DNA from 2 places in the Streptomyces axinellae genome. Region 1 is predicted to be linked to the other one. Evidence: predicted binding sites of a transcription regulator. Region 1 holds the regulator's gene; the other holds the start of a gene.
The links. Region 1 encodes HrcA, which represses chaperone genes, less so after heat shock. Its sites were predicted from a motif close to TTNGCACTCNGNNNNNCNGAGTGCNAA; they were not measured.
Positions count from the first base shown of each region.

Region 1 (14,867 bases):
TGGAGCACGATCTCACGATCATCCCCGTGCTCAACAAGATCGATCTCCCGGCCGCGCAGCCCGAGAAGTTCGCCGCTGAGCTGGCGCACCTCATCGGCTGTGAGCCGGAGGACGTGCTGAAGGTCTCCGCGAAGACCGGCGAGGGCGTCGAGCTGCTGCTGGACGAGGTGGTGCGCCAGGTCACAGCGCCGGTCGGCGACGCGGCAGCCCCGGCGCGCGCGATGATCTTCGACTCGGTCTACGACGCCTACCGCGGTGTGGTCACGTACGTGAAGGTCGTGGACGGGCAGCTCAGCAGGCGTGAGCGCATCCGCATGATGTCCACCGGCGCGACCCACGAACTGCTGGAGATCGGCACCAACTCCCCGGAGATGACGCCCGCCGACGGGCTCGGCGTCGGGGAGGTCGGCTATCTGATCACGGGTGTGAAGGACGTGCGCCAGTCCAAGGTGGGCGACACGGTCACCCTGCTGGCCAAGGGCGCCGAGAAAGCGCTGCCCGGGTACAAGGATCCGAAGCCGATGGTCTTCTCGGGGCTGTATCCGCTGGATGGCTCCGACTATCCGGAGCTGCGGGACGCGCTGGACAAGCTGCTGCTCAACGATGCCGCGCTGACGTACGAGCCCGAGACCTCGGCGGCGCTCGGCTTCGGCTTCCGGGTGGGCTTCCTCGGCCTGCTGCATCTGGAGGTGATCAGGGAGCGGCTGGAGCGTGAGTTCGGGCTCGACCTGATCGCCACCGCGCCCAACGTGATCTACCGCGTGGACATGGAGGACGGCACCGAGCATGTGGTGACCAACCCCAGTGAGTTCCCCACGGGGAAGATCGACACCGTGCACGAGCCGGTGGTGCGCGCGACGCTGATCGCGCCCAGCGAGTTCATCGGCGCGATCATGGAGCTGTGCCAGTCGCGGCGCGGAAACCTCCAGGGCATGGACTACCTGTCCGAGGACCGGGTCGAGCTGCGCTACACGCTGCCGCTCGCGGAGATCGTCTTCGACTTCTTCGACGCGCTGAAGTCCAAGACCCGGGGCTACGCCTCGCTGGACTACGAGCCCACGGGCGAGCAGGTCGCCGACCTGGTCAAGGTGGACATCCTGCTCCAGGGCGACAAGGTGGACGCGTTCTCCGCGATCGTGCACAAGGAGAAGGCGTACGCCTACGGCACGCGCATGGCCAACAAGCTGCGCGAGCTGATTCCCCGGCAGCAGTTCGAGGTGCCCATCCAGGCCGCCATCGGCGCCCGCGTCATCGCCCGCGAGACCATCCGCGCCATCCGCAAGGACGTGCTCGCCAAGTGCTACGGCGGCGACATCTCGCGTAAGCGCAAGCTGCTGGAGAAGCAGAAGGAAGGCAAGAAGCGGATGAAGGTCGTGGGGCGTGTGGAGGTGCCGCAGGAGGCGTTCATCGCCGCGCTGTCCTCCGACGACAGCGGCGGCGGCGGCGAGGCCAAGGCCAAGAAGTAGCCGGCCCCTGCTGCGGCCTTCCTTCCCGCCTGCCCGCTTCCTCGCTTCCTCGCCTTCCTGTCCTCCCGGCTCTGCCTGCCCGCGCTCTCCCCGCCTCCTCCTCCCGCGCCCTCGCGGAGGCCGGCCCCGCGCCATCCGGTCCGGGGCGCCGGCCGGCGCCGGCGGCGTGCTCGCGCAGGGCTCCGGTGTGCTCCGGCGGTGCTCCGGCGGGCCTGCGGGAGGCGTCCGGCGACGCGACGGGAGTCCCCTTCAGCAGCCCCCTTACGTAAGGGGGCTGCTGCCTTTAGTCTGATCACTGCTCAGTAGTTACTCGTGAGTCATATAAGCGTGAGCGAGTCACTCGGCGTCACTGGCCGAGGCGATCGGCGCGAGACGGAGCGAGTCAGCGTGCGCGAGCCGACCACAGCAGGACGCGGGCCCCGGAGGATGTTGTGAGCGACACACAGTCCCTGATCGAGAACCGGCCGCCTTCCGTGGCAACGCTCTTCCTGGAGCGCGTGGAAGCCACGCCCGACGCGGAGGCGTACCGGTACCCGGTGATCCGCGCTGCCGGCGAGGGGCATGACGGGCACGAGGGGCATGAGGGGCCGGACGAGTGGCGCTCGTACAGCTGGCGCGAGGCGGCCGAGCGGGTCTTCTCCCTCGCCGCCGGGCTGATGGCGCTGGGCGTGGTCCCGGAGGAGCGGGTCGCCATCGCGTCCAGTACCCGGATCGAGTGGATCCTCGCCGACCTGGGCATCCTGTGCGCGGGTGCGGCCACCACCACCGTCTACCCCAGCACCAACGCCGAGGAAACGGCCTTCATCCTCGCCGACTCCGAGAGCACCGTTCTGATCGCCGAGGACGCCTCCCAGCTCGCGAAGGTGCGGGAGCGCCGCACCGAGCTGCCCAAGCTGGCGCACGTGGTGCTCATCGACGGCGAACCGGCCTCCGACGGGACGGGAACCGACGGTGCCGAGGAGGGCTGGGTGCTCTCCTTCGCCGACCTGGAGCGGCGCGGCGCCGCCTACCGCGAGAAGCACCCGGACGCGATCAAGGAGGTGGTGGGCGGGCTGCGCCCCGACCAGCTGGCTACGCTCATCTACACCTCGGGTACGACCGGCCGGCCCAAGGGCGTCCGGCTGGCGCAGGACTCCTGGTCGTACATGGCCAAGACGGTCCGGCAGTCGGGACTGCTGGTCGCTGAGGACGTGCAGTACCTCTGGCTGCCGCTCGCGCACGTCTTCGGCAAGATGCTGATCTCCGCGCAGATCGATGCGGGGCACGTCGTCGCCGTCGATGGCCGGGTGGACAAGATCATCGAGAATCTGCCGGTCGTCCAGCCGACGAAGATGTGCGCCGTGCCGCGGATCTTCGAAAAGGTCTACAACGGCGTGGCGCAGAAGGCGCGGGCCGGTGGCAGCGCCAAGTACAAGATCTTCCAGTGGTCCGCCGAGGTCGCGCGCGAGTACGCGCGCACCAGCCAGGACAACCAGCGCCGCACCGGCATCCCCTCGGTCCCGGCCGGGCTGAAGGTCAAGCACGCCATCGCCGACCGCCTCGTCTACAGCAAGCTGCGGGAAGCCTTCGGCGGCCGGATGACCGGCTGCGTCTCCGGCTCCGCCGCGCTCGCCCCCGACCTGGGCTACTTCTTCGCGGGCGCGGGCATCCCGGTGCTGGAGGGCTACGGGCTCACCGAGTCGTCCGCCGCCAGCTTCTGCAACCGCGCGGACAACTACCGCACCGGCACGGTCGGCAAGCCGTTCGCCGGCACCGAGGTGCGCATCGCCGACGACGGCGAGGTCCTGCTGCGCGGCCCCGGCATCATGCTGGGCTACCACGGGCTCCCGGAGATGACCGCCGAAGTCCTGGAGGAGGACGGCTGGTTCCACACCGGCGACATCGGCGAGCTGTCCGACGACGGCTACTTGAAGATCACCGACCGCAAGAAGGACCTGATCAAGACATCGGGCGGGAAGTACATTTCCCCGGCCGAGGCGGAGGGCCAGTTCAAGGCCGTCTGCCCGTACGTCTCCAACATCCTGGTGCACGGCGCCGGCCGGAACTTCTGCAGCGCGCTCATCGCGCTGGACGAGCCCGCGATCATGGCCTGGGCCGAGCAGCAGGAGACGCTCAAGGGCAAGCCGTACGAGAGCGTCGTGGCCTCCGAGGAGGTGCGCGTGCTCCTGGACGGCTACATCGAGGAGCTGAACAGCGGCCTTCAGCGCTGGCAGACCATCAAGAAGTTCCGGGTGCTGCCGCGCGACCTGGACATCGAACACGGCGAGCTGACCCCCAGCCTCAAGCTGAAGCGCCCCGTGGTGGAGCGGGAATTCGGTGACCTGATCGAGGAGATGTACGAAGGGGCCCGCGAACGCTGACCCGGACGCCGGTTCCGCATTCCGGAGCCGGGGTCATGCGGCGAACGGCTCAGCGCTCAGCGTTCGGTACTCAGCGCTCGGCACGGCGCAGGCGCAGCTCTTCCAGCGACTCGGCCAGCTCGGCCACATGCCGCGCGAGCTGCTCGGTGTCGGCGCCGGAGGACAGTTCGCTCTCCACCACCTGTAGGCGCTGCGCGAAGTCGTCGAGCCGGTACTGCTCGTGATCCAGCAGGTCCTGCAACTGCCGGTTCTTGCGGTGCAGATCGAGGAAGACGGCCACTTTGGTGCGCAGCACCCACGGGTCGAACGGCTTGGTGAGGTAGTCGACGGCGCCGGTCGCATAGCCCCGGAACGCGTACCCGGCGTCGGTCGCCGTCTCCGCTCCGGTCAGGAAGATGATCGGGATGTCCTTGGTCTGGTCGAGCCGCTTGATGTGGGAGGCGGTCTCGAAGCCGTCCATGCCCGGCATCATGACATCGAGCAGCACCAGCGCGAAGTCCTGCCGCAGCAGCGCCTTCATGGCCTCCTCACCCGAGACGGCGCGCACGAGGGGCACCTGGAGCGCGGAGAGGACGGCCTCCAGCGCGACGAGATTGTCCTCCATGTCGTCCACGAGGAGGATACTGGCTTCGTGTTCTCCGGCGCCGCGCGCCGTGGTACGGATGGTCATTGCGGCCTCGTAGACGATTGCGGATCGAGCAGGGCGAGCACGGTACTCAGCAACAGATCGATGTCAACAGGCTTGGGAACATACGCGGATGCGCCCGCGGCCAAGGACCGCCGGTCATCGCCCGGCATGGCCTGCGCGGTGAGTGCGATGACGGGCAGTGCCACGAAGCGGGGGTCGGCCCGCAGCGTGCGGATGGCCTCGTATCCGTCCATTTCCGGCATCATGATGTCCATCAGCACCAGATCCGCCGCCGGCCCCTGGTCGAGGCGGGTCAGCCCCTCGCGGCCGTTCTCCGCGTAGCGCACCGACATGCCCGCGTGGCCCAGGACGTGGGTGAGGGCGAAGACGTTGCGGATGTCGTCGTCCACGATCAGCACCCGGGTGTTCGGGAGCACTTCCGCTGCCCGGCCGCGCCGCCAGCGAGTGAGGCCGGGCTTCGCCGCGCCCTGCTGGCGCGTCGTGCCGGTGACGTCCGCGGCGCTCCCCGGCCCGGAATCCCCGACGGTCCGGGCGGCGGTCCCTTCGGCCCCTGCCGTCACCGCTGCCCCAGCTGTCCCCGCGGCCCCGGCTTTCTCCGCGGCCCCGGCTTTCTCCGCGGCCCCGGTGGCTCCGCCCGCGTCCTGGACGGTGTTCCGGGTGGCGGCGGCTTCGGGGCGCCGGCGCGGTGCGGCCGAGACCGCTCCTGGCGGCTGCTCGGCCAGGCCGGTGGGGATTGTGAGGGTGAAGTGACTGCCCTTGCCCGGCTCGCTCTCGACCGTGACGCGCCCGCCGAGCAGGACGGCGATCTCCTGGCTGATGGACAGGCCCAACCCGGTGCCGCCGTAGGTGCGGTGCGTGGAGCGGGCACCCTGCTGGAACGCCTCGAAGACCCGCGCCAGGCACTCGGGCGCGATGCCGATCCCGGTGTCCGACACGGTCATCTCGATTTTCTCCCGGTCGCCGGGAGCCGGTCCCACGCGCAGCTCGACGCGGCCCTCCGAGGTGAACTTGAAGGCGTTGGAGAGCAGATTGCGCAGCACCTGCTGGATCCGGCGCTCGTCGGTGAACAGTTCGCGCGGGGTGCCGTCGGTGACCTGCACGGTGAAGCCCAGACCCCGGTCGAGCGCGAGCGGGCGGAAGGTGTCGTGCACATAGGTGAGCAGCTTGAGCAGCGTGACGCGCTGGGGGCGAACGTCCATCCGGCCCGCCTCGACGGTGGACAGGTCGAGCACGTCGTTGATGAGCTGGAGCAGATCGGTGCCCGAGCGGTGGATGGTCTGCGCGAAGCGGACCTCCTCCGGCGAGAGATTCCCCGCCTCGTTTCCGGCCAGCAACTGGGCCAGCACCAGCAGGGAGTTGAGCGGGGTGCGCAGCTCGTGCGACATGTTCGCGAGGAACTGCGTCTTGTACTCGGACGAGGCCGCCAGCAGCGCCGCCTTCTCCGACAGCTCGGTGTTGGCGCGGATGGTGTGCAGGGCGACGCCCATGGTGTGCATGAACTGGTCGAAGAAGGCGAGGTGGATATCGCTGAACGGGGTGAAGGAGGCCAGCTCCAGCACCCCGAGCACCCGGTCCTCGTAGAGCACCGGCAAGATCACCACGCATCCGGGCGGTGCCGAGCCCAGCCCCGAGGCGATGGGCAGATAGCCGCGCGGCACCTCGCTCAGCAGCAGTCGCCGCTTCTGCGCGGCCACCTGTGCCACCAGGCCCTGGGCCGGGGTACCCGGAAGGAGCGAACCCCGGCTCTCCTGCGCCGAGGTGCCGAAGCCCGCCATGTAGACGAGGCCCGAAGCATCCTGCGCGGGGGCCGGTGCCCCGCCGGGTACGCGGGTCAGGAACAGTGCGCCGTACTGCGCGCCGACCAGCGGCGGCAGTTCGCGCATGATCAGCTCGGCGACCTCCCTGATGTCGCGGTGCCCCTGCATCAGCGCGGCCAGCCGGGTCAGGTTGGATTCCAGCCACTCCTTGGCGCGGGTCGTCTCGCGCAGATCGGACACCATCCGGTTGACGGCCTCGGCCGCGGCGCGCCAGCTCCCGGAGAGACCGCTGAGCGAGGTGTGCGGCGGCGGAGGCCCGCCGCCGGCCGGCGGCCCGGCGTCCTCGTCGGTGCCCGCCCTGGTCACCTCGCTGGTGAACAGGGCGAGTTGGCCCGTGACCCGGTTGACGGTGCGGCCGAGCCGCCGCAGCTCGCCCCGTATCGGGCGGTGCCCGTCGTACTGCTCCATACGCTTGGACAGATCGCCCTCCGCCACCGCGGTGAGCACCCGGGTGGCCTCGGCCACCGGATGGGTGAGGGCGTCCAGCAGGGTGTTGGCCGCGACTACGGTGTCCGTCCACGCGCCCGTACCCGGACTGGCGCTCAGGCGCTCGTCGATGCGTCCATGGCGGATCACCTCGCGCTGGACGCGCACGAGTTCGGAGCCGAGGTGCTCCACCCGCGCCGCGAGCCCGTTGACGGCATCGGCCAGCGCCTGGCGGTCCTCCTCGCCCAGCCCGGCCAGCGACTCGGCGCTCAGCGCCACGCGGGCACCGAAGTCCCCCTCGCACAGCGCGGTCAGTGCGCTCAGCGCACCCACTGCCGGGCGCGGACCGGTGGCGGCTGCGGAAGAGGTCCAGGGCCTTGCGAAATCGGAAGACATGGCTCAATTCCCACCACTTCCGTGACTCGGTGCATATGAGCGGGCCCAGTCTGTCACTCTTGCCCTACTGTGCTGAGCGCATTCGACGGAACTGCCGGGTCCCCGCCGGGACGAGGGGATGTGCCGGGCCGGACCCGGAAGCCGGCCGGGGAAGCTGCGCGAAACTGGGGGATGGTGCGATGAGGCGCGCTAAGTACGCGGGAGTCGCCGGCTCACCCGGGCCCACGGCGCCGGGGGAGCGGGCCAGGGCGGGAGCGGCGGGGGAGAGCGCCGTCGCCGTCCCGGGGCCGCGTGAAATCTCACGGAAAGTAGGAACCGAACTGCCCGGCAACGCACTGGCCGCAGGCGCGGCGCGCAGCTTCATGCGGGCGGCGCTCGACGAGTGGGGAGCGCGGGGCCCGCTGACAGATGACGCGGTGTTGCTGGTCAGCGAGTTGGTGACCAACGCGGTCGTGCACGCGGGCACCTCCGTGGAGTTGGAGTGCCGATACGCCTCCGGAATCGTCTACGCCGAGATCACCGACCGCCATCCCGCCCGCGCCGTCACCTCGCGTGACGAGGCGGGCCATGGGCACGGTCTGCGGCTGGTCAGCGCGCTGGCCAAGGAGTGGGGCATCAGCTACCGCAGGGACCGCAAGGCCGTGTGGTTCCAGCTCGGCCCGGCCGAAGAGGCGGACGGCTTCGACGGACTCGCCGGTCCCACCGGGGCCGACGAGCCCCCCGCTGCCCCGCACCGGTACCACCATCACGCCCCTCCCCACGCTCCTCACGACGGCCCGCGCCTGCGCACGGCCGAGGGGACGTACGGAGAAACGGCCGGGGAGACGTACGCGGACTCGTTCGGGGAGGCGCACCAGGGCGCGTTCGGGTATCCCGCCGACGCCACCGCGCGCACCGCACACGCGCCGCGCGCCCGGATCGGCGCACGGGCGCACCCCGAGTGGACGAGCAACGGCGCGCTGGCCTTCCTCGCCGAGGCGTCCGACCTCCTCGCCGGTCACACCGACGAGGACAAAGTGGCCTCGCTCGCCGGACAGTTGATGGTGCCCCGCCTCGCCGACTGGTGCGCAGTCTGGCTGGAGGACAGCGAACGCGCGCGACTGCCGAGGCTGGCCCGCGTCTGGCACGCGCAGGAGAGCCGCATGGAGGGGCTCCGGGAGGAACTGGGGAAGGAGCCGCCCGCCCTGGTGCCCCGCGCGCTGCCCGGCCAGGCCGTCCCCTGGCGCTGGCCCGAGGGGGCGGGCGCCGAGGGCGGCTCGGGCGCCTCGGCGATGTGCCGCCTGGTGGTGGGCGGACGGGCCGTGGGGACCCTGGTGATCGGGCGTGCGGAGCTGTCGCGCATTCCGGATGAGGTCATGGGCCTGGTGGAGGACTTCGCGCGGCGGGTGGCGCTCGCCATCCTCTCCGCGCGCCGCTACACCCTCCAGGCCACCATCAGCCAGGTCCTCCAGCGCGGGCTGCTGCCCAGCGAGGAGATGTGTGTGCCCGGTCTGGAGACGGCGCTGGTCTACGAACCGGCGGGCGAAGGCGCCTGGGCGGGCGGTGACTTCTACGACCTGCTGCGCCTGGATGAGGACCGCTGGCGCTTCGCGCTCGGCGACGTGTGCGGCAACGGGCCCGAGGCGGCCGTCGTCACCGGCCTCGCCCGCCCCGTGCTGCGGCTGCTCGCCCGCGAGGGCTACTCCGTGCCCGAGACCCTGGACCGGCTCAACCGCGAGATCGGCGAACAGGCCAGGTTCCTCAGCCTGATCTACGGCGAACTCTCCTTCCGGGAGGGCGCCGTGGACTGCACCGTCGCCTGCGCCGGGCATCCGCTGCCGCTGGTGCGGGACGCCGCGGGCACCGTACGGGTGGCGGCGCTGCCGCAGCTTCTCCTGGGCGTGCTGCGGGAGGTGACCTACGACAGCCAGACCTTCACGCTCCACCCCGGGGACACGCTGCTGTGCGTCACCGACGGAGTGACCGAACGCCGGTCGGGGCGGCGGTTGTTCGACGACGGTGACGGGCTGGCCACGGTCCTCGCGGGCTGCGAACACCTGGACGCCACGGACACCGCCGAACGCGTACGCCGCGCCGTACACGGCTTCGCCCCCGGCCCGCCGACCGACGACCTGGCCATGCTGGTGCTGCGGGCGCCGCCGCACGGAGCACAGGAGGAGCCGGCCGGCCGCTGAGACCGGGGAGTCGGAGGGGGAGGAGCGGGCCGGGTGACGGGGCAACGGGAGACGGGTGAGGTGGAGGGGGCCGGGAGAGGGTGACGGGCCGTCAGTCCACCAGGTCGCGCACCACCGCGTCGGCCAGCAGCCGCCCGCGCAGCGTCAGGACCGCCCGGCCCTCCTCGTAGTGCCCCGGCTCCAGCAGGCCGTCGTCGCGCGCCTGACGAGCCGCCCGCGCACCCTCCGGCGCGAGGAGGGAGAGCGGACAGCCGCGGGCGAGCCGCAGCTCCAGCAGGATCCGCTCGACGCGCCGGTCCTCCGGCGAGAGCAGCTCGCGCCCCGCCCCCGGTGAGCGGCCCTCCGCGAGGGCCTGCGCGTAGGCGGCCGGATGCTTCACGTTCCACCAGCGCACCCCGCCCACATGGCTGTGCGCGCCGGGTCCCGCACCCCACCAGTCGGCGCCCGTCCAGTACAGCTCGTTGTGCCGGCAGCGGGCCGACTCGTCGCCTGGCGTCGCCCAGTTGGAGACCTCGTACCACTCCATCCCGGCCGCCGAGAGCCGCTCCTCGGCCATCAGGTAGCGGTCCGCGTGCGCGTCGTCGTCCGTCATCGGCACCTCGCCGCGCCGGATGCGCCGGGCGAGCTGGGTGCCCTCCTCGACGATCAGCGCGTACGCCGAGAGGTGATCGGGCCCCGCGCCGAGGGCGGCGTCCAGCGAGGCGCTCCAGTCCTCGTCGGACTCGCCGGGGGTGCCGTAGATCAGGTCGAGGTTGACGTGCCGGAAACCGGCGGCGCGGGCCTCCGCGACGCACGCCTCCGGGCGGCCGGGGGTGTGCGTGCGGTCCAGGATCTTCAGCACGTGGGGGCGCGCGCTCTGCATGCCGAACGAGATCCGGTTGAAACCGGCCTCGCGCAACTCGGCCAGGTAGGCCGGATCCACCGACTCCGGATTCGCCTCGGTGGTGACCTCGGCGTTCTCGGCGAGCCCGAACTCCTCCCGGACCGCCCTCAGCATCCGCCCCAGGTCGGCCGGGGGCAGCAGGGTCGGCGTTCCGCCGCCGACGAAGACCGTCTCGACCCGGCGCGGGTCGTCGCCCAGCACCTTGCGGGCCAGGCGGATCTCCTCGGTGAGGGTGGCCGCGTAGCTCTCCCGGGAGGCGGGCACGCCGTCCTTGCCGCTGCGCAGCTCGGTGGCCGTGTAGGTGTTGAAGTCGCAGTAGCCGCAGCGGGTGGCGCAGAACGGAACGTGCAGGTAGAAGCCGAGGGGGCGCGACGTGCGCTCTTCCCGCGCGGAGGGCGGCAGAGAGCCGTCCTCGGGCACGGGTTCGCCGTCGGGGAGTGCGGAGGGCATGGGTCCATTGTCCCCCGCCGCGGAATTTCCGGATCGGCCCGGCCGGTGCGCCCCCGGCCCGGCCGTCACTCTTTCGTGCCCGGCTGTCAGCCCTCCGGCGCCGTCACGAAGTCGATCAGCTCTTCCACCCGTCCCAGGAGCGCCGGCTCCAGGTCCTTGTAGGTACGGACGGAGCCGAGGATGCGCTGCCAGGCGGCGCCCGTGTTGGGGGCCCAGCCCAGGCCCTCGCACACCCCGCGCTTCCAGTCGGTGCCGCGCGGCACCCGGGGCCACCCCGCGATGCCGACCGAGGAGGGTTTCACGGCCTCCCAGATGTCGATGTACGGATGGCCCACGACCAGCACGTTTCCCGCACCGCCCGCACCGCCCGCACCGCCCGCACCGCCCCCGGTGACCTCTGCCGCGATACGGGACTCCTTGGAGCCGGGCACGAGGTGGTCGACCAGCACGCCCAGCCGGGCATCGGGGCCCGGGGAGAACGCCTCGACGATGGCGGGCAGGTCATCGACGCCCTCCAGGTACTCGACGACGACGCCCTCGATGCGCAGGTCGTCCCCCCACACCTTCTCGACCAGCTCGGCGTCGTGCCGGCCCTCGACGTAGATGCGGCCAGCGCGGGCCACCCGGGCGCGGGCGCCGGGCACGGCAAGCGAACCGGAGGCCGTCAGGCGCGGGCCCGAGGGCGCCGTTGCGGCGCCGGCCGGGCCCGGGCGGATCAGGGTCACGGTCCGGCCCTCCAGCAGGAAGCCGCGCGGTGCCATGGGGAAGACGCGGTGCTTGCCGAAGCGGTCCTCCAGCGTGACGGTCGGGCCCTCGGCGGTCTTCTCGCACCGGATGACCGCACCGCAGAATCCGGTCGTGACCTCCTCCACCACCAGATCCCGGTCGGCGGGCACCTCGGGCACCGGCTGCTTCCGCTTCCACGGAGGGGTGAGGTCGGGGCTGTCGTAGCGGCTGCGCATGGGCACATTCTGCTACGCGGCCCGTGCGGCGGCACGGAGTGCGCCCGTGCTGAGCCGAGCCCGCGAGCCATCCGGCCCCCGGCCGGAACGGGCGGGTATCCGGTGCGAGGCTCGAACCGGCGGGCATCCGGTGCGGAACCCGGACCCGGCAAGTATCCGGTCCTGGCCCGAACGGCGCGCGTCCGGTTCAGGAGGCGAACCGGCGTACCAGCGCCTCGCGTTGCGCGCGGACGAACGCGGCGTCCACCAGCGCGCCGTGCCCGGGCACATACACCGCGTCCTCGCCGCCCAGCGTCAGCAGCCGCTCCAGTGCCTCCGGCCAGCGGGCCGGGTGCGCGTCCGGGCCCGCCTGCGGCTCGCCGGACTCCTCCACCAGGTCGCCGCAGAAGACGACATCGGGCGAGCCGGGCACCAGCACCGCGAGGTCGTGTCCGGAGTGTGCGGGGCCGAGGTTGGCGAGGACCGCCTCCCGCCCGCCCAGGGGGAGCGTCAGCTCGCCGCAGACCGGATGGTGCGGCGGCACCAGGATGTCGGCCGCCTCCGCCGCCTCGTCCTCCAGGAGACCGTGCGCGACGGCCTCGTCGCGCAGCGACTCGGCCTGCCTGCCGAGGAGTTCGGCGACGCCGACGGCCCCGTACACCTGCGCGCCGGAGAAGACGGCCGTGCCGAAGACGTGGTCGAAGTGCGGGTGGGTCAGCGCCACCCGGGTCACCGGGGCGCCCAGCCGGGCACGTACGTCGGCCCGGATCCGGGCACCCTCGCGCAGCGAGGAGCCGGTGTCGATGACCAGCACCTCCTCCGTGCCGCCGACCGCGCCCACCGTCGCGTCCCACTGCGGCAGCCTGCGGCGGATCACCCCCGGTGCGATCCGCTCCCAGTCCGTGTCGCGCGTGGACGGATTCCGCCCTGCGTCTTCCCGATCCGGCTCCATACGACGACGCTAACGGCACGGGGCGGGCAGTGCTTGTCCACTGCCTGCCTCCAGGCCCCGCGCGATACGGTCGAGCCCGCTCGATCAGGCGGCCCTTGCCCTGGCCGTGGCGACCGGCCGTACACTGGCACAGGGAGCCTGGCACTCCCGATCGGAGAGTGCCAGGGAAGGTATCCAGGACCGCGGCCGGACGGGAGGTGTGCGCCATGCTCAGCGAGCGCCGTCTTGAGGTGCTCCGCGCCATCGTCCAGGACTATGTCGGCACGGAGGAGCCCGTGGGCTCCAAGGCACTCACCGAGCGGCACAACCTCCAGGTGTCCCCGGCCACTGTCCGCAACGACATGGCCGCGCTGGAGGACGAGGGTTTCATCGCCCAGCCGCACACCAGCGCGGGCCGTATCCCCACCGACAAGGGGTACCGCCTCTTCGTCGACAAGCTCGCCGGCGTCAAGCCCCTGTCCTCGCCGGAGCGGCGCGCCATCCAGAACTTCCTCGACGGCGCCGTCGATCTCGACGACGTCGTGGGGCGCACCGTCCGGCTGCTCGCGCAGCTCACCCGGCAGGTCGCCGTCGTGCAGTACCCCTCGCTGACCCGTTCGACGGTGCGGCATGTGGAACTGCTGGCGCTGGCCCCGGCGCGGCTGATGCTGGTGCTGATCACCGACACCGGCCGCGTCGAGCAGCGCCTGATCGACTGCCCGGCGCCGATCGGCGAGACGGTCCTCGCCGACCTGCGGGCGCGGCTCAACAGCCGTGTGGTGGGCGAGCGTTTCACCGAGGTCCCCTCCCTGGTGCAGGATCTTCCCGAGTCGTTCGACGCCGATGACCGGGGCACGATCTCGGCCGTGCTGGCGACGCTGCTGGAGACCCTGGTCGAGGAGACCGAGGAGCGGCTGATGATCGGCGGCACCGCCAATCTCACCCGCTTCGGACACGACTTCCCGCTGACCATCCGCCCCGTCCTGGAGGCGCTGGAGGAGCAGGTCGTCTTGCTGAAGCTGCTCGGGGAAGCCAAGGACCCGGGTATGACGGTACGAATCGGGCATGAGAATCAGCACGAGGGACTGAGTTCCACATCGGTCGTCTCGGTCGGCTACGGTTCGGGCGACGAAGCAGTCGCCAAGCTCGGCGTGGTCGGCCCGACCCGCATGGACTACCCCGGAACGATGGGAGCTGTACGCGCAGTGGCACGGTACGTCGGACAGATCCTCGCGGAGTCGTAAGTGGCGACGGATTATTACGCGGTCCTCGGCGTGCAGCGCGACGCCTCGCAGGACGAAATCAAGAAGGCGTTCCGCAGGCTCGCCCGCGAGCTGCACCCGGACGTCAACCCGGACCCGAAGACCCAGGAGCGGTTCAAGGAGATCAACACCGCTTACGAGGTGCTCTCCGACCCGCAGAAGAAGCAGGTCTACGACCTCGGCGGGGACCCGAACTCCAGCGGTGGCGGGGCGGGCGGCTTCGGCGCCGGCAACTTCGGCAACTTCAGCGACATCATGGACGCCTTCTTCGGCACCGCCTCGCAGCGCGGCCCGCGCTCGCGCACGCGCCGGGGCCAGGACGCCATGATCCGGCTGGACATCGACCTGGACGAGGCGGCGTTCGGTACCACCAAGGACATCCAGGTGGACACCGCCGTCGTCTGCGGCACGTGCAGCGGCGAGGGCGCCGCGCCGGGCACCTCGGCCCAGACCTGTGACATGTGCCGCGGCCGTGGCGAGGTCTCCCAGGTCACCCGCTCCTTCCTGGGCCAGGTCATGACCTCGCGGCCCTGCCCGCAGTGCCAGGGCTTCGGCACGGTCGTGCCCACCCCCTGCCCGGAGTGCGCGGGCGACGGCCGGGTGCGCTCGCGGCGCAGCCTGACCGTGAAGATCCCCGCGGGCGTTGACAACGGCACCCGCATCCAGCTCGGAGGCGAGGGCGAGGTCGGCCCGGGCGGCGGCCCGGCGGGCGATCTGTACGTGGAGATCCACGAGGCCCCGCACCCGACTTTCCAGCGGCGCGGCGACGACCTGCACTGCACGGTCACCATCCCCATGACGGCGGCGGCCCTCGGCACGAAGGTGCCGCTGGAGACGCTGGACGGCATGGAGGAGATCGACATCCGCCCCGGCACCCAGTCCGGCCAGTCGGTCCCGTTGCACGAGCGCGGCATCACGCATCTGCGCGGCGGCGGCCGTGGCCAGCTGATCGTCCACGTCGAGGTCACCACCCCCACCAAGCTGGAGCCGGAGCAGGAGGAACTGCTCCGCCGCCTGTCCCAGCTGCGCGGCGAGGAGCGGCCCACCGGCCAGTTCCAGCCGGGCCAGCAGGGGCTGTTCTCCCGCCTGAAGGACGCCTTCAACGGGCGTTG
Region 1 is NZ_BAAARJ010000002.1:316,122-330,988, reverse strand. It holds gene lepA (translation elongation factor 4) at 1-1,466, shown strand, start outside; gene ABD339_RS03845 (AMP-dependent synthetase/ligase) at 1,898-3,826, shown strand; gene ABD339_RS03840 (response regulator) at 3,897-4,496, opposite strand; gene ABD339_RS03835 (hybrid sensor histidine kinase/response regulator) at 4,493-7,114, opposite strand; gene ABD339_RS03830 (SpoIIE family protein phosphatase) at 7,294-9,288, shown strand; gene hemW (radical SAM family heme chaperone HemW) at 9,380-10,621, opposite strand; gene ABD339_RS03820 (DUF3097 domain-containing protein) at 10,708-11,583, opposite strand; gene ABD339_RS03815 (MBL fold metallo-hydrolase) at 11,771-12,514, opposite strand; gene hrcA (heat-inducible transcriptional repressor HrcA) at 12,721-13,737, shown strand; gene dnaJ (molecular chaperone DnaJ) at 13,738-14,867, shown strand, end outside.

Region 2 (14,867 bases), on a different contig from region 1:
TATGGCGATGTCCCCCCACGGATCATCGCCAAGCTCCACAACCCCCATACCGGAAGTCCCGGCCCCGCAGGACCAGCCGGCCCAGCACGACCAGAGCCAGCAGAACCGGCGGTCAGCGGGATCCTCGTCGGCCAACCCCTACGACGAACTGGCCGCCCTCGCGCCGCCCGGAGCGGCAGGAGAGTCCGCCGCCCCCCGGCCGAACCCGTACGACGCGCTCTCGGCGGACCCGGCCCCCGGGGACAACCCGTATGACAATCCCCACGACCCCGCCGGTGAGGGCCCGCTGGGCTTCAGCCTCCGCTCGGACTACGACGAGCCGGAGTACGAGGACCGCATGCCCTACCTGCGCGCCGTGCGCAGGCGGCGCAGGTCCCGCTTCCGGATGACCGTCAAGCTCGGCATCGCCTGCCTCGCGCTGCTGGCCTTCCTCGGCGTCGGCGACCGCTGGGCCGCGCTCTACGCGGAGGGCAAGGCCGCCGAAAAGGTGCAGAAGTCGCTGCACCTGCACGCGCGTCCGGAGGTCCACATCAAGGGGTTCCCCTTTCTGACCCAGCTGGCGAGCGACCGGCTCGACCACGTCGAGGTGACGATCCCCGATGTGCCGGCGGGCCGCGTCTCGGTCGCGCAGGTCAACGGCACCGTGAACGACGTGAAGATCGTCGGCGACGCCCCGTCCTCGATCCAGGGCGCGGTGCTCGGCCGGATGAAGGGCGATGTCCTGATCGCCTTCGACGACCTCGACCGTGAACTGGGCACCTCGCAGGTCAAGTTCACCGAGGGCGGCCCCAGCACCGTGCTGGCCGACGGCAAGCTGCCCGTCGCCGGTACCGAGGTCAAGGTGCGGGCCCGCGCCCACCTCCAGCGCACGGGCGACCACGCCGTGGGCACCACTGTGGGGGACATGCGGCTCGATGTCCCCGGGCTCTTCAGCTACGTCCCCGGCACCGGGAAGAACGAGGGCCTGCGGCTGTCCCGCCCGCTGGCCGAGCGCGTCCAACGCGACGCGGCCAAGGCCAGGGCGCTCTTCGAGGTGCGCTCCATCGCCCACCGCTTCGGGCTGTCCGACAAGCGCGTGCAGCGCATCCGGCACAGCGAGAGCGAGCTGCACAAAGTGACCGGGAAGCCGCGCTTCGTGGACAAGGTGATGCGCGTCAACATGCTCGACGCCGCCATGGCACACCCCGAAATGCTGAAGAAGTTCGGCATCGACCCGGCGCTCGTCGAGGGCCTCAAGCAGATCGAGGAACCGAAGCTCGCCGACAAGCTCGCCCTCGACCTCAAGCTGCCCAAGATGCCCGGTGACGTGCGGCTCCGCGGGATTTCCGTCGCCAAGGACGGTATCCACGCCGACCTGACGGGCACCGATGTGCCCTTCGGCAAGGCCGCCGAAAAGGAGGCAGCGGCAGCGCACCGCTGAGCACGCGGCGGCCCGCGACCGGGCACCGGGGCGCCGGAGGGCCGGGAGCCCGCGGCGCGGGCGCCGTAGGCTGGACGGGTGTTGATGCTCGCGCTGGATACCGCCACACCCGCCGTCACCGTCGCCCTCCACGACGCCGACGCCGACCGTACGCTCGCCGCCGCCCACCAGGTCGATGCCCGCCGCCACGGTGAGCTGCTGCTGCCCTCGATCGACCGGGTGCTGAGCGAGGCCGGGCGGAAACTGGCCGACGTGACGGACGTTGTCGTCGGCGTCGGACCCGGCCCCTACACGGGCCTGCGGGTCGGCCTGGCGACGGCCGAGGCGTTCGGCGCCGCGCTCGGGCCGCGGGTGCACGGTGTGTGCACGCTGGATGGCATCGCGTACGCCACCGGCCTGGAGGAGCCCTTCCTGGTGGCCACCGACGCCCGCCGCAAGGAGGTCTACTGGGCCCGCTACGCCGACGCGCGCACCCGCGTCGGCGAACCGGCCGTGGACCGGCCGGCGGACCTCGCGGCGCGCGGCGGCCCGGGAGAGCTGCACGGGGCCGGTGCGGCCGGTGAGGCCGATGAGAGCGGGGCCGAGGCGGCCGGGCTCGGGGCCGGTTTCGAGGCCGGGGTCGCCGGGCTGCCCGCCGTGGGCGCCGGAGCCGTGCTGTACGAGGACGTCTTCCGCGGGGTCCGCCACGATCTGCCCGCCGAACTGTCCGCCCCCGCGCTGGCCCGGCTCGCGGCCGAGCGGCTGGCCCGTGGCGAGGAACTGCTGCCGCCCCAGCCGCTGTATCTGCGCCGCCCCGACGCCCAGGTGCCCGCGAACTACAAGGTGGTCACGCCACGGTGAGCGGACGCGATGCCGGCCCGGACCCGGAACCGGAACCAGCTCCGGTGCCGGGCGAGAGCGAAGGCGCGGGATCGGGCAAGGGCTTGGGCGAGGGCTCGGGCGCGGCGGCCCTTGAGGACGGGGCGCCCGAGGTCACGCTGCGGGAGATGCGCTGGTGGGACATCGGCCCCGTCCTGGCGCTGGAGGGCGAGCTGTTTCCCGAGGACGCGTGGTCCGAGGGCATGTTCTGGTCCGAGCTGGCGCTCGCGCGCGGCCCGGCGGCGACCCGCCGCTACCTGGTCGCCGCCGACCCCGAGGGCGGGCTCGTCGGGTACGGGGGCCTCGCGGCGGTCAGCGGCACGGGCGACATACAGACCATCGGCGTCCTGCCCGCCTACCGCGGCACCGGCCTGGGCTCCCGCCTCCTGCGCGCCCTGCTGGGCGCCGCCACGGACTTCGAGTGCGCGGAGGTCCTGCTGGAGGTCCGTGTGGACAACCTCCCGGCCCAGCGCCTCTACGAACGCTTCGGCTTCGCCCCCATCGGCATCCGCCGCGGCTACTACCAGCCGGCCGGCGTCGATGCCCTGGTCATGCGCCTCACCGATCCGGGAGTGCCTGCCGCCTCCCTGCCCCCCGCCCCCGCACACCTCAGCTCCGGTACCAGCTCCAGCACCAGCCCCCGTACACCCCAAGGAACAGAGAGCCATGGCTGACGAACCGCTCGTTCTCGGCATCGAGACCTCCTGCGACGAGACCGGCGTCGGCATCGTCCGCGGGCACACCCTGCTCGCCGACGCGGTCGCCTCCAGCGTGGACACGCACGCGCGCTTCGGCGGTGTCGTGCCCGAGATCGCCAGCCGGGCCCACCTGGAGGCCATGGTCCCGACGATCCGGCGCGCGCTGAAGGACGCCGGAGTCGCCGCCTCCGACCTCGACGGCATCGCCGTCACGGCCGGACCCGGGCTCGCGGGCGCGCTCCTCGTCGGCGTATCGGCGGCCAAGGCGTACGCCTACGCGCTGGGCAAGCCGCTCTACGGCGTCAACCACCTCGCCTCGCACATCTGCGTCGATCAGCTCGAACACGGCGCGCTGCCCGAGCCGACGATGGCGCTCCTGGTCAGCGGCGGGCACTCCTCGCTGCTGCTCGCCCCCGACATCACCTCGGACGTACGGCCGCTCGGCTCGACGATCGACGACGCGGCGGGCGAGGCGTTCGACAAGGTCGCCCGGGTGCTGCACCTCGGCTTCCCCGGCGGCCCGGTGATCGACAAGTACGCCAAGGAGGGCGACCCGGCCGCCATCGCCTTCCCGCGCGGGCTGACCGGGCCCCGCGACGCGCCGTACGACTTCTCCTTCTCCGGGCTCAAGACGGCCGTCGCCCGCTGGATCGAGGCGAAGCGGAACGCGGGCGAGGAGGTGCCCGTCGCGGACGTCTCCGCCTCCTTCCAGGAGGCCGTGACGGACGTGCTGACCCGCAAGGCGATCCGGGCCTGCAAGGACGAGGGCGTCGATCACCTGATGATCGGCGGCGGCGTCGCCGCGAACTCACGGCTGCGCGCCATGGCCGAGGAGCGGTGCGCCGACGCGGGCATCACCTTGCGGGTGCCGCGCCCGAAGCTGTGCACCGACAACGGTGCGATGGTCGCCGCGCTCGGCGCCGAGATGGTCGCCCGCAACCGCCCGGTCTCGGACTGGGACCTGCCGGCCGACTCCTCCTTGCCGGTGACGGAGCCGCATGTGCCGGGCGCGGGAAGCGGCGACAGCGAGGGCCCCGGCCACGCGCATGCCCACGGCCACGCGCACGACCACGACCACGTGCACGAGCTGAGCAGGAAGAACCTCTACGCCTGATGCCGACCGTAGCCCTCATGTGGGAGGCCAAGGCCGCCCCCGGCCGCGCCGCCGAACTGCTGGAGTGGGCCCGAGCCCAGGAACTGCCCGCCGCACCCGGACGCCGCGAGCACTACACCGCACCCGGCGAACGCGTGCTCGTCATCACCTGGTGGGAGGGCGACTACGACGCCGACGTGCCCGAACTCCCCGACCCGGCACCGGACATGACCGCCAGGCCGGTGCACCGCTGGCGCTTCGTACAGGTGTGAGCGGGCGCGGCGCGGACGGCTCCGGGAGCGGCGGGCAGGCCGCGAGGCTCAGGGCGCCTCGGACCCGCCCAACGGGTGCCCCAGCAGCATGCTCGGGGCGCCCGCGACCCGCGTGAGGAACACCGTGCACGCCCCGCGGTGCGCCTTCGCGTCCAGTTTCAGCTTGCGGCGCAACTCCTCCGGTTCGACCGCCGAGCCGCGCTTCTTCACGGTGACCACGCCGACCCCGCGCTCGCGCAGCAGCGCGCGCAGCTTCTTGACGTTGAACGGCAGGACGTCCGTGATCTCGTACCCGGCGGCATACGGCGTACGGTGCGGCGCGTCCGCCGTCACATAGGCGATCGTCGGGTCGATCAGCCGCCCCGCCACCTGGGCCGCCACCTCGGCGACCAGGTGCGCGCGGATCACCGCACCGTCCGGCTCGAACAGATACCGGCCCACCGGCCCGGTCTCCGGATCGGGCAGCCCGCGCCCGGTCAGCGTCCGCCCGGCGGGCAGCAGCGTCGCCCGAACCCCACCGGGCCCACCGGGCCCACTGGTTCCACCGGACCCGCCCTGGGCCCGGGTCCGGGCCCGGCCCTGTTCGAACCAGAGCACGGCCTCCTTCACCTCCCCGCCGTCCGAGACCCACTCGGCCCCGGCCTCCGGCGGCACCGCCTCGTGCGGGATGCCCGGCGCCACCTTCAGCGCCGCCAGCGGCGCGCGACGCGCCGTCTCCACGGCCCAGCTCAGCGGCGGGGAGTACGCCTCCGGGTCGAACACCCGGCCCCGTCCCGTACGGCGCGCGGGGTCGGCGAACACCGCGTCCCAGCCGTCCGTGGCGACCTCGGTGACATCGGCGCAACGGACCTCCATCCGGTCGGCCAACCCCAGCGCCTCGGCGTTGGCGCGGGCGACCGCGCAGGTCAGCGGATCGCGGTCCACAGCCAGCACCTGGATCCCGGCCCGCGCCAGCGCGAGCGCATCACCCCCGGCGCCGCAGCACAGGTCCAGGACCCGGCGGGCGCCCAGTTCCGCGAACCGGCGGGCCCGGTGCTCCGCGACCGGCGCCCGGGTGGCCTGTTCCAGCCCGTTCGGCGTGAAGTACATCCGCGCGGCGTCGGCCGCCCCGAACTTGGCCACCGCCCGCTGCCGGAACCGCGCCTGCGCGAGCGCGGCCGACACGAGAGAGGCGTCGTGCGAGCGCCGCAACTTGGTGGCCGCCTCCAGCTCCCGCGCCGGCTCCACATCCCGCACCTCACGCAGGAGCGCCTGCCCCTCCACACCGAGCAGCCGCTCGAACACATCCGTCTCCACCCCACCATCCTCCCCCGCCTCACCCCGGCCCCCGGCCGGGGACAACCGCAGCCGCTTCGAGGCCCCCTCCCGCCCGAGGGCCCGGTTGTCGAGGCCGGGGGGCCATCTGAGCCTGCCAGGGGCCAACCGCCTCCTGGCCGGAGGCCGGGGGAGCTTGGGGGCGAGTGCGATCGACGCCGCGAAATTCAAGCCCGTCCGGCGATTGAGGACGAGCGCGAGCGATAACCCCCACGGTGGGGAAGCCGAAATCGGCCTCCTGCCAAGGGCGGCCTCCTGCCAAGGACGGCCCCTTGCCAAGGACACAGCCCCCTGCCAAGGGCACGAAAGGGTCGCGAGGGGTCACCCTTCGACCCCCCACAAGCCGGTGCGGCTAGCACTCCGCTTGACCGAGTGCTAAGCCCGGCATAATCTCGACCTTGGCACTCTCCCCGTGGGAGTGCCAACAGTAGCGACGGGCAGATCCGGCACCCGCGACGACGGATCTACCAGGTCGCCACCCCAGACATATGACCCCGTGATGAGATCTCCGAAGGGGGAGGTCGGATCGTGACGACCGCCAGTTCCAAGGTTGCCATCAAGCCGCTTGAGGACCGCATTGTGGTCCAGCCGCTCGACGCTGAAGAGACCACGGCCTCGGGCCTGGTCATTCCGGACACCGCCAAGGAGAAGCCCCAGGAGGGCACCGTCCTGGCCGTGGGCCCGGGCCGCTTCGAGGACGGTAACCGCCTGCCGCTCGACGTGTCCGTCGGCGACATCGTGCTCTACAGCAAGTACGGCGGCACCGAGGTGAAGTACAGCGGCGAGGACTACCTCGTCCTCTCGGCCCGCGACGTTCTCGCGATCGTCGAGAAGTAATCCGGACCCAGCAGTAATCCGGACTCAGCAGTTTGCAGGTGAACCGCGCCCTGGTGCCCGCTCCCGATGAGGTAGCAGGGGCCAGGGCGCGGCTCGTGCGAGACGTGTGAGAGGACACAGCAGCTCCCATGGCGAAGATCCTGAAGTTCGACGAGGACGCCCGTCGCGCCCTTGAGCGGGGCGTCAACAGCCTCGCGGACACCGTGAAGGTGACCATCGGCCCGCGCGGCCGGAACGTCGTCATCGACAAGAAGTTCGGCGCCCCGACCATCACCAACGACGGCGTGACCATCGCGCGCGAGGTCGAGGTCGAGGACCCTTACGAGAACCTCGGCGCCCAGCTCCTGAAGGAGGTGGCGACCAAGACCAACGACATCGCGGGTGACGGCACCACCACCGCCACGGTGCTGGCCCAGGCGCTGGTCCGCGAGGGCCTGCGCAACGTTGCCGCCGGCGCCTCCCCGGCCGCCCTGAAGAAGGGCATCGACGCGGCCGTCGCCGCCGTCTCCGACGAGCTGGTCTCCACGGCCCGCCCGATCGACTCCAAGGAGGACATCGCTTCCGTCGCCGCGCTGTCCGCGCAGGACAAGCAGGTCGGCGAGCTGATCGCCGAGGCGATGGACAAGGTCGGCAAGGACGGTGTCATCACCGTCGAGGAGTCGCAGACCTTCGGCCTGGAGCTGGACTTCACCGAGGGCATGGCCTTCGACAAGGGCTACCTCTCGCCGTACTTCGTCACCGACCAGGAGCGTATGGAGGCCGTCCTCGACGACCCGTACATCCTGATCCACCAGGGCAAGATCAGCTCCATCCAGGACCTGCTGCCGCTGCTGGAGAAGATCATGCAGGCCGGCGGCTCCAAGCCCCTGCTGATCATCGCCGAGGACGTGGAGGGCGAGGCCCTCTCGACCCTCGTCGTCAACAAGATCCGCGGCACCTTCAACGCGGTGGCCGTCAAGGCCCCCGGCTTCGGCGACCGCCGCAAGGCGATGCTCGGCGACATGGCGACGCTGACCGGCGCCACCGTCATCGCCGAGGAGGTCGGCCTCAAGCTCGACCAGGCCGGTCTCGACGTGCTGGGCTCGGCCCGCCGCGTCACCATCACCAAGGACGACACCACGATCGTCGATGGCGCCGGCAAGTCCGAGGACGTGCAGGGCCGGGTCGCGCAGATCAAGGCCGAGATCGAGTCCACCGACTCGGACTGGGACCGCGAGAAGCTCCAGGAGCGCCTGGCGAAGCTCGCCGGCGGCGTGTGCGTCATCCGTGTCGGCGCGGCCACCGAGGTCGAGCTGAAGGAGAAGAAGCACCGCCTGGAGGACGCGATCTCCGCGACCCGTGCGGCCGTCGAGGAGGGCATCGTCTCCGGCGGTGGCTCCGCGCTCGTGCACGCGGTCAAGGTGCTGGACGGCAACCTGGGCAAGGAGGGTGACGAGGCCACCGGTGTCGCCACCGTCCGCCGCGCCGCCGTCGAGCCGCTGCGCTGGATCGCCGAGAACGCGGGCCTTGAGGGCTACGTCATCACCTCCAAGGTCGCCGAGCTGGAGGCCGGGCACGGCTTCAACGCCGCCAGCGGCGAGTACGGCGACCTGGTGAAGGCCGGCGTCATCGACCCGGTCAAGGTCACCCGCTCCGCGCTGGAGAACGCGGCCTCGATCGCCTCGCTCCTGCTGACGACCGAGACCCTGGTCGTCGAGAAGCCGGCCGAGGAAGAGGACGCCGCGGGCGGCCACAGCCACGGCCACGCGCACTGAGGCTCAGCCTCCGCTTGACCGGATACACCGGGCACATCGGGCGCACCCCCTGGAGCTTGCGGGGGTGCGCCCGGCGCGTTCCGGCCTCCGGCCCATACGGCTGCTCCCAGTGCGGCTGCTCCAGGCCGCTACTTCTGCTTCAAGCCGCTACTTCCAGCCGGAAGTACGGCTACTTCGGGCCGTATTTGCGGCCCGTCGTCGATGAGGCGCGGGCCAGTACGCCCCGGGGCACCAGCCGGGAGGCGCCGAGCAGGGCCTTGTAGCGGGGGTCGGGCACCGACAGGGTGCGGCCCCGCGCGAGATCGCGCAGCGCCGTGTCCACGACCCGGTCCGCGTCCAGCCACATCCAGCCGGGCACGTCCTCGGCGTCCATCCCGGCGCGTTCGTGGAACTCGGTGCGCACCAGCCCGGGGCACAGCGCCATCAGCCGCACGCCCCGCCCCGCCACATCCCGGGCGGCGCCCTGGGTGAACTGGGTGACCCATGCTTTGGAGGCGCCGTAGGTCCCGCGCGGGAAGAACGCCGCGACGGAGGCGACGTTGATCACGCCGCCCCTGCCCCGCTCCAGCATGGACTCGGTCGCCGCCGACGTCAGCCGCAGCACCGCCTCGCAGTGCACCTTGAGCATGGTCAGCTCCTCGGACACCGGTACTTCCAGATAGCGGCCCTTGTTGCCGAAGCCCGCGTTGTTCACCAGCAGATCGACCGGGTGCTCGCGATCGCCGAGCCGTTCCTCCACGGCCGCGATGCCGTCATCGGTGGCCAGGTCGGCGGTCAGTACGGTGGCTTCGAGGCCGTGCCGGTCGTGCAGCTCGGTCGCCTCGCGCCACAGCCGCTCCGTGTTCCGCGCGACGAGCACGAGGTTGTAGCCGCCCTTGGCGAGCCGCCGGGCGAAGGCGGCGCCGATGCCGGCGGTGGCTCCCGTGATCAGTGCAGTCGTCATACGCGCACGCTATCGGCCCCCCGGGGAAACCCCGCGTACGAAGTCCAAGTGCCGGACAGCGCACTCCGAATGACGCTTTTTCAGGTCGTTTCCCAGGCTGCGCGCCGTGGCCGCGCACGCTGTGGGCCGTGGTCGCGCACGCTGTGGACGGGAGCTTTCCCGGCCGTACGCCGGAGCTTTTCCGGACATCCCCAGAGCCTTCGCAGGGCTTTTTCGGCCGTTCCAGGGCCCGGCCTTTCCGGGCCCGGTCGTCCCGGGGCCCAGCCTCCGCCCGCACGGCTCTTTTCTCCGGCCGTGCGCCGCGGCATTTCTCAGGCCGTACGCCGCAGCGCGGTCTCCCGCGCCATGGGATCCAGCGCCTCCCCGGCGGCCAGGATGCCCGGCAGCAACTCCGGCTCCCGGGTGAGCGAGCGGAACACCAGGCTCACCGACACCTGGTGGCCGGGGCGGTGCACCACCTCCACCCGGTCGCCCGCGCGCACCTCGCCCGGTTCGACGACCCGCAGATACGCGCCGGACATCTGCCGCTCCATGAACCGCTTGATCCACCCCCGCTCCTCCAGCCATCCGGCGAACGTGCGGCAGGGGATCCGGATCGAGCAGACCTCCAGCAGCGGTCCCGTATCCGGCGCGCCGACCCGCCAGCGCTCGCCGATCAGCGCGTCGTCCACGGCGATGCCCGTGGTGGTGAGGTTCTCGCCGAAGACGCCGTTGGGCAGCTTCTTGTCCAGCTCGCGCTCCCAGAAGTCCAGTTCCTCGCGCGCGAAGGCGTAGACCGCCTGCTCGTCGCCGCCATGGTGCCGCAGGTCGCAGACCGCGTCCCCGGCCAGGCCGCTGCCCCCGGTGCCGCGCGGGCCGGGGGCGGAGACGGCCACGGGGCCCTCCGCCGGCCGCTTGTCGATGCCGGTCAGGCCGTCCTCGGTGGCGGTGTGGTCGGAGTGGCGGGGCCGGCCGACGTTCACGGAAAGGAGTCGCATTCCCCGAGGCTAGTGCCCCTCCCGGCAGGCTTTGCCCTGTCGCACCGCCCGGTACGCACTCCCCCGAGCTCTACGAGCAGGGGGCGCGCCCCCAGCGGCGTTGGCCCAAAGCCCTGGTAGCTCCTTCCCCAAGCTCTCAACTCCTCCCCCGGCCTTCGGCCGTGAGGGCCCCTCCGAGCAGGGGAGACCCCAATCAAGGACTTCCGGCCGTCTTGCGCTCGCACGCTGCCCCACGCTCGGCTCCGCGCGCGCGGGCGGTGCCCCCACGACGACGCTCCTTCACGGGCAAACATTGCCGGTCAGTCACGGCACTAATACCCCTCCCCAAAGAAGCGAGAGGCTTTTTGGGGCACTCCCCAAGGCGGCCTTATGCTCCGGGGATGATCGAGGCCCGTCATCTCCGCGTCCTGCGTGCGGTCGCCGCCACCGGTTCCTTCTCCGCCGCCGCGCGCGAACTGGGCTGCACCCAGCCCGCCGTCAGCCAGCAGATGAAGGCGCTGGAGCAGTCGGCGGGCACCCCGCTGCTGGTGCGGGCCGGACGGGAGATGCGGCTCACCGAGGCGGGCGAGGCCCTGGTGCGGCACGCGGCGGGGATCCTGGCGGGGCTGACGGCGGCCGAGGAGGAGGTCGCCGCGCTCGCGGGGCTGCGCGCCGGCCGGGTGCGGCTGGTGTCCTTCCCCAGCGGCAGCTCGACGCTGGTGCCGACGGCCGTCGCGGCCATGCGCGCCGACCACCCGGGCACCCGGGTCTCGCTGGTGGAGGCCGAGCCGCCGCGCTCGGTGGACATGCTGCGCGCCGGTGACTGCGAGATCGCGCTGGCCTTCCGCTACGACACCGCCCCCTGGGGGGACCTGCCGGCCGGTGGCCGGGAGCGGGACGACCTGGTGGTGCGCCCCCTGCTGACCGACCGGCTGGTCGGCCTGGTGCCGGAGGGGCACCCGCTCGCGGATGCCGAGGAGGTCGGCATCGGCACGCTCGCCGAGGAACCGTGGATCGCGGGCTGCCCGCGCTGCCGCCGCCATCTGGTGGAGGTGTGCGAGGCGGCGGGCTTCACCCCGCGCATCGACTTCGCGACCGACGACTATCCGGCCGTGGTCGGCCTCGTCGGCGCGGGGCTGGGCGTGGCGGTGCTGCCGGAGCTGGCCGTGGAGTCCGTACGCCCCAAGGGCGCGCGGGCGGTCCGGGTCACCCCGGCCGTGCAGCGCGAGGTGGTGGCGCTGACGCTTCCCGACCTGGCACGGGTGCCCGCGGTCGCCGCGATGCTCGACCGGCTGGAGACGGCGGCCAGGCGCTGACGCGGGCGCGGGAAAGCGCCGGCGCGCGTCCGCGGCCGTGACCGGGCCGTACGGCGGGCCGGGCGTGGCGGCCGGGCGTCCCGCGCTCTCCCCGCCGCTCGGCGGCAGGTCGGCGGCTGAACGTTTCTTCGGCCGAAGGGAGCAGCGGGACGCTAGCTCGCCTCGCCGCTCTGTGGTGCGGCCACCATCCGGGTCCTGGCCCGGCCCAGCAGCTCCTCGCGCTCGTCCTCGGTGAGCCCGCCCCACACTCCGTAGGGCTCACGTACTTGGAGGGCGTGCGCCGCGCACTCGGCGCGCACGGGACAGCGCATGCACACCTCCTTGGCAGAAGCCTCCCGCGCACTGCGCGCCGCGCCGCGCTCCCCCTCGGGGTGGAAGAACAGCGAACTGTCCACTCCTCGGCAGGCGGCCAGAAGCTGCCAGTCCCACAGATCCGCGTTGGGTCCAGGAAGGCGGGAGAAGTCTGCCATCGCGTCTCTCCTCGGTTGCTGCTGTGGCTTGTGCGGGCTCATGAGTCGCTCATGCGTAAATATGACTCTTTGTGAATCTAGCGAGTGATCCAGAAAAACGGAAGGAATGGATCCAAATAGGGCACTTCGGGACGCATCGTCGCCCCGCGCCCCGGAACGCGCGATAGTGCTGATCCGTGTACAGGCGCTCACGTAGAGTGCTGACGTCGGCCCCGGGAAGCCGTAACTCTTTCGGGTGACCGTCGTTGGAAGGGCGAAAGCGATTGACTTGAAAACAAGCCGGGGCACATCTGTCCGGGGCCGTCAATCGCGCAGGTGAAGATTCTGAAGAGCAGCCTGGAGGCTCAAGGTGATGCGCATCAGCAGCGGAGGGCGGTCATGACATCCGTCCTCGTATGCGACGACTCCCCGCTTGCCCGAGAGGCGCTGCGCCGCGCGGTCGCGACCGTGCCCGGTGTCGAGCGTGTAACGACGGCGGCCAACGGCGAGGAAGTCCTCCGCCGCTGGGGCGCCGACCGATCCGACCTGATCCTGATGGATGTCCGGATGCCCGGCCTGGGCGGAGTGGAGACCGTACGCCGGCTGCTCTCCGCCGACCCCGGCGCCCGCATCATCATGCTGACGGTGGCAGAGGATCTCGACGGCGTGGCGCTGGCCGTGGCGGCCGGTGCCCGCGGGTATCTGCACAAGGACGCGTCCCGCGCCGAGCTGCGCGCGACCGTCACCCAGGCCCTCGCCGACCCGACCTGGCGGCTCGCGCCGCGCAGACTGCGCTCGGCCGAGATGGGCGCGGCCCCCACGCTCACCGCGCGGGAGATCCAGGTGCTGGAGGGCATGAGTCACGGCCGCTCGAACGCCGAGATCGGCCGTGAGCTGTTCCTGTCCGAGGACACGGTCAAGACGCACGCCAGGCGGCTCTTCAAGAAGCTCGGCGCCTCGGACCGCGCACACGCGGTGGCGCTCGGCTTCCGCTGGGGCCTCGTCCGGTAGTCGCGGACCGGCCGCCGACTCCCGCCCGTCCACGGCTGTAGACGGGTGGGACGTCAGGCCGGGGCCGGACAGTCTCACGGCGGGGCAGGCGAGAAATCTCGCGCGTGCCGCATGCTTGAGGTATGGAGTTCCTCGGGGACCGGTCGGTCAGGCGTGAGGGGAGGGCGTGGGACATGAGGGCCAGTGCGCCTGCTCATAACGCTTCGGCTCATTTCTCACAGCGCGGTGCGGCGGACCGCGCGGCATCGGTGCACCATGGACCGATGCGTGACGACGAGAACGGGCCACCGCCCGGGGCCGTTTCCGGCCAGGGCCACGTCGGTCCCGTCGTCGTCAGCGCCGCCGCCACAGCGGCCACCACCACTGCCGCCGTCGAGGCGCCCGGCGCTCCGGCGGCCGACACCACGGAATCCACGGCGTCGGCCCCGCCCGGCCCGTCCGCGCACCCGGCGGACGCCGCGCGGTCCGCGCCGGCGGCCCAGTCGCCGACGCGGGCGGGGGAGTCCGCCGAGGTGGCGGACGTCGCGGAGGTCAGCGCCCTCGTCCGGCGCGCGGTCGAGGGCGACCGCCAGGCCACCCACGACCTGCTCGCCCGCGTGCACCCCCTGGCGGTCCGCTACTGCCGCACCAGGCTGACCCGGCTTCCGGGTGACGCGCGCCACTTCGTCGACGATCTCGCGCAGGAGGTCTGCATCGCCGTCCTGTGCGCGCTGCCGCGCTACCGGGACACGGGAAAGCCCTTCGAAGCCTTCGTCGTCGCCATCGCCCAGCACAAGGTCGCCGACCTCCAGCGCGCCGCCATGCGCGGCCCCGGCAGCACGGCGGTGCCCTCGGACGAGATGCCCGAGCGGCCCGACGACTCCCTCGGCCCCGAGGAGCGGGCACTGCTCAGCAGCGACGCGGCGTGGGCCAGGAAACTCCTCGCCAACCTCCCCGAGCACCAGCGGGAACTGGTGTTGCTGAGGGTCGCCGTCGGGCTGACGGCCGAGGAGACCGGGCAGATGCTGGGAATGTCACCCGGTGCGGTGCGTGTTGCCCAGCACCGGGCGCTGAGCAGGCTGCGAGCGCTGGCCGAGCAGTAGCCGCCGGGGGCCGGGAGGTTGTCCACAGCCGGTCCGGTCACCCGCGCCGGGCCGATAGCATGGGAGTCGCGGCTGGACAAGCAGCGGCTCCCCGCCCGAGCCCCATCCGAGCGGGACCAACCCTGGAAAGGTGTCATGACAGAGAACGTCGACGGAGTGCCCGCCAAATTCGCCACGCTTGGCCTGACATACGACGACGTCCTGTTGCTGCCGGGCGAGTCGGACATGGCCCCGCATGACATCGACACCGCATCGCACATCTCCCGCAACGTACGGGTGAACGTGCCGCTGCTGTCCGCCGCGATGGACAAGGTCACCGAGGCCCGCATGGCCATCTCGATGGCCCGCCAGGGCGGCGTCGGCGTCCTCCACCGCAACCTCTCGATAGAGGACCAGGCCAACCAGGTGGACCGGGTCAAGCGCTCCGAGTCCGGCATGGTCGCCGACCCCATCACCATCCGCCCCGACGCCACACTCGGCGAGGCGGACGCGCTGTGCGGGCGCTTCCGGATCAGCGGCGTCCCGGTCACCGACGCCGCCGGCAAGCTCCTGGGCATCGTCACCAACCGCGACATGGCCTTCGAGCTGGACCGCAGCCGCCAGGTGCGTGACGTCATGACGCCGATGCCGCTGGTCACCGGCCAGGTCGGCATCTCGCGCGACGAGGCGATGGAGCTGCTGCGCCGCCACAAGATCGAGAAGCTGCCGCTGGTGGACACCGCCGGCACGCTCAAGGGCCTCATCACCGTCAAGGACTTCGTGAAGGCCGAGCAGTACCCGCAGGCGTCCAAGGACGCCGAGGGCCGCCTGCTGGTCGGCGCGGCCGTCGGCGTCGCGGGTGACGCGTACGACAGGGCGCAGGCC
Region 2 is NZ_BAAARJ010000022.1:79,025-93,891, reverse strand. It holds gene ABD339_RS28090 (LmeA family phospholipid-binding protein) at 8-1,420, shown strand; gene tsaB (tRNA (adenosine(37)-N6)-threonylcarbamoyltransferase complex dimerization subunit type 1 TsaB) at 1,499-2,260, shown strand; gene rimI (ribosomal protein S18-alanine N-acetyltransferase) at 2,407-2,952, shown strand; gene tsaD (tRNA (adenosine(37)-N6)-threonylcarbamoyltransferase complex transferase subunit TsaD) at 2,945-4,090, shown strand; gene ABD339_RS28070 (hypothetical protein) at 4,090-4,341, shown strand; gene ABD339_RS28065 (class I SAM-dependent methyltransferase) at 4,390-5,637, opposite strand; gene groES (co-chaperone GroES) at 6,184-6,492, shown strand; gene groL (chaperonin GroEL) at 6,621-8,246, shown strand; gene ABD339_RS28050 (SDR family NAD(P)-dependent oxidoreductase) at 8,416-9,189, opposite strand; gene ABD339_RS28045 (MOSC domain-containing protein) at 9,501-10,166, opposite strand; gene ABD339_RS28040 (LysR family transcriptional regulator) at 10,547-11,461, shown strand; gene ABD339_RS28035 (WhiB family transcriptional regulator) at 11,614-11,931, opposite strand; gene ABD339_RS28030 (response regulator transcription factor) at 12,310-12,921, shown strand; gene ABD339_RS28025 (sigma-70 family RNA polymerase sigma factor) at 13,434-14,003, shown strand; gene guaB (IMP dehydrogenase) at 14,139-14,867, shown strand, end outside.
Region 2: the regulator HrcA is predicted to act here: its motif matches at 6,008-6,034, upstream of groES (co-chaperone GroES).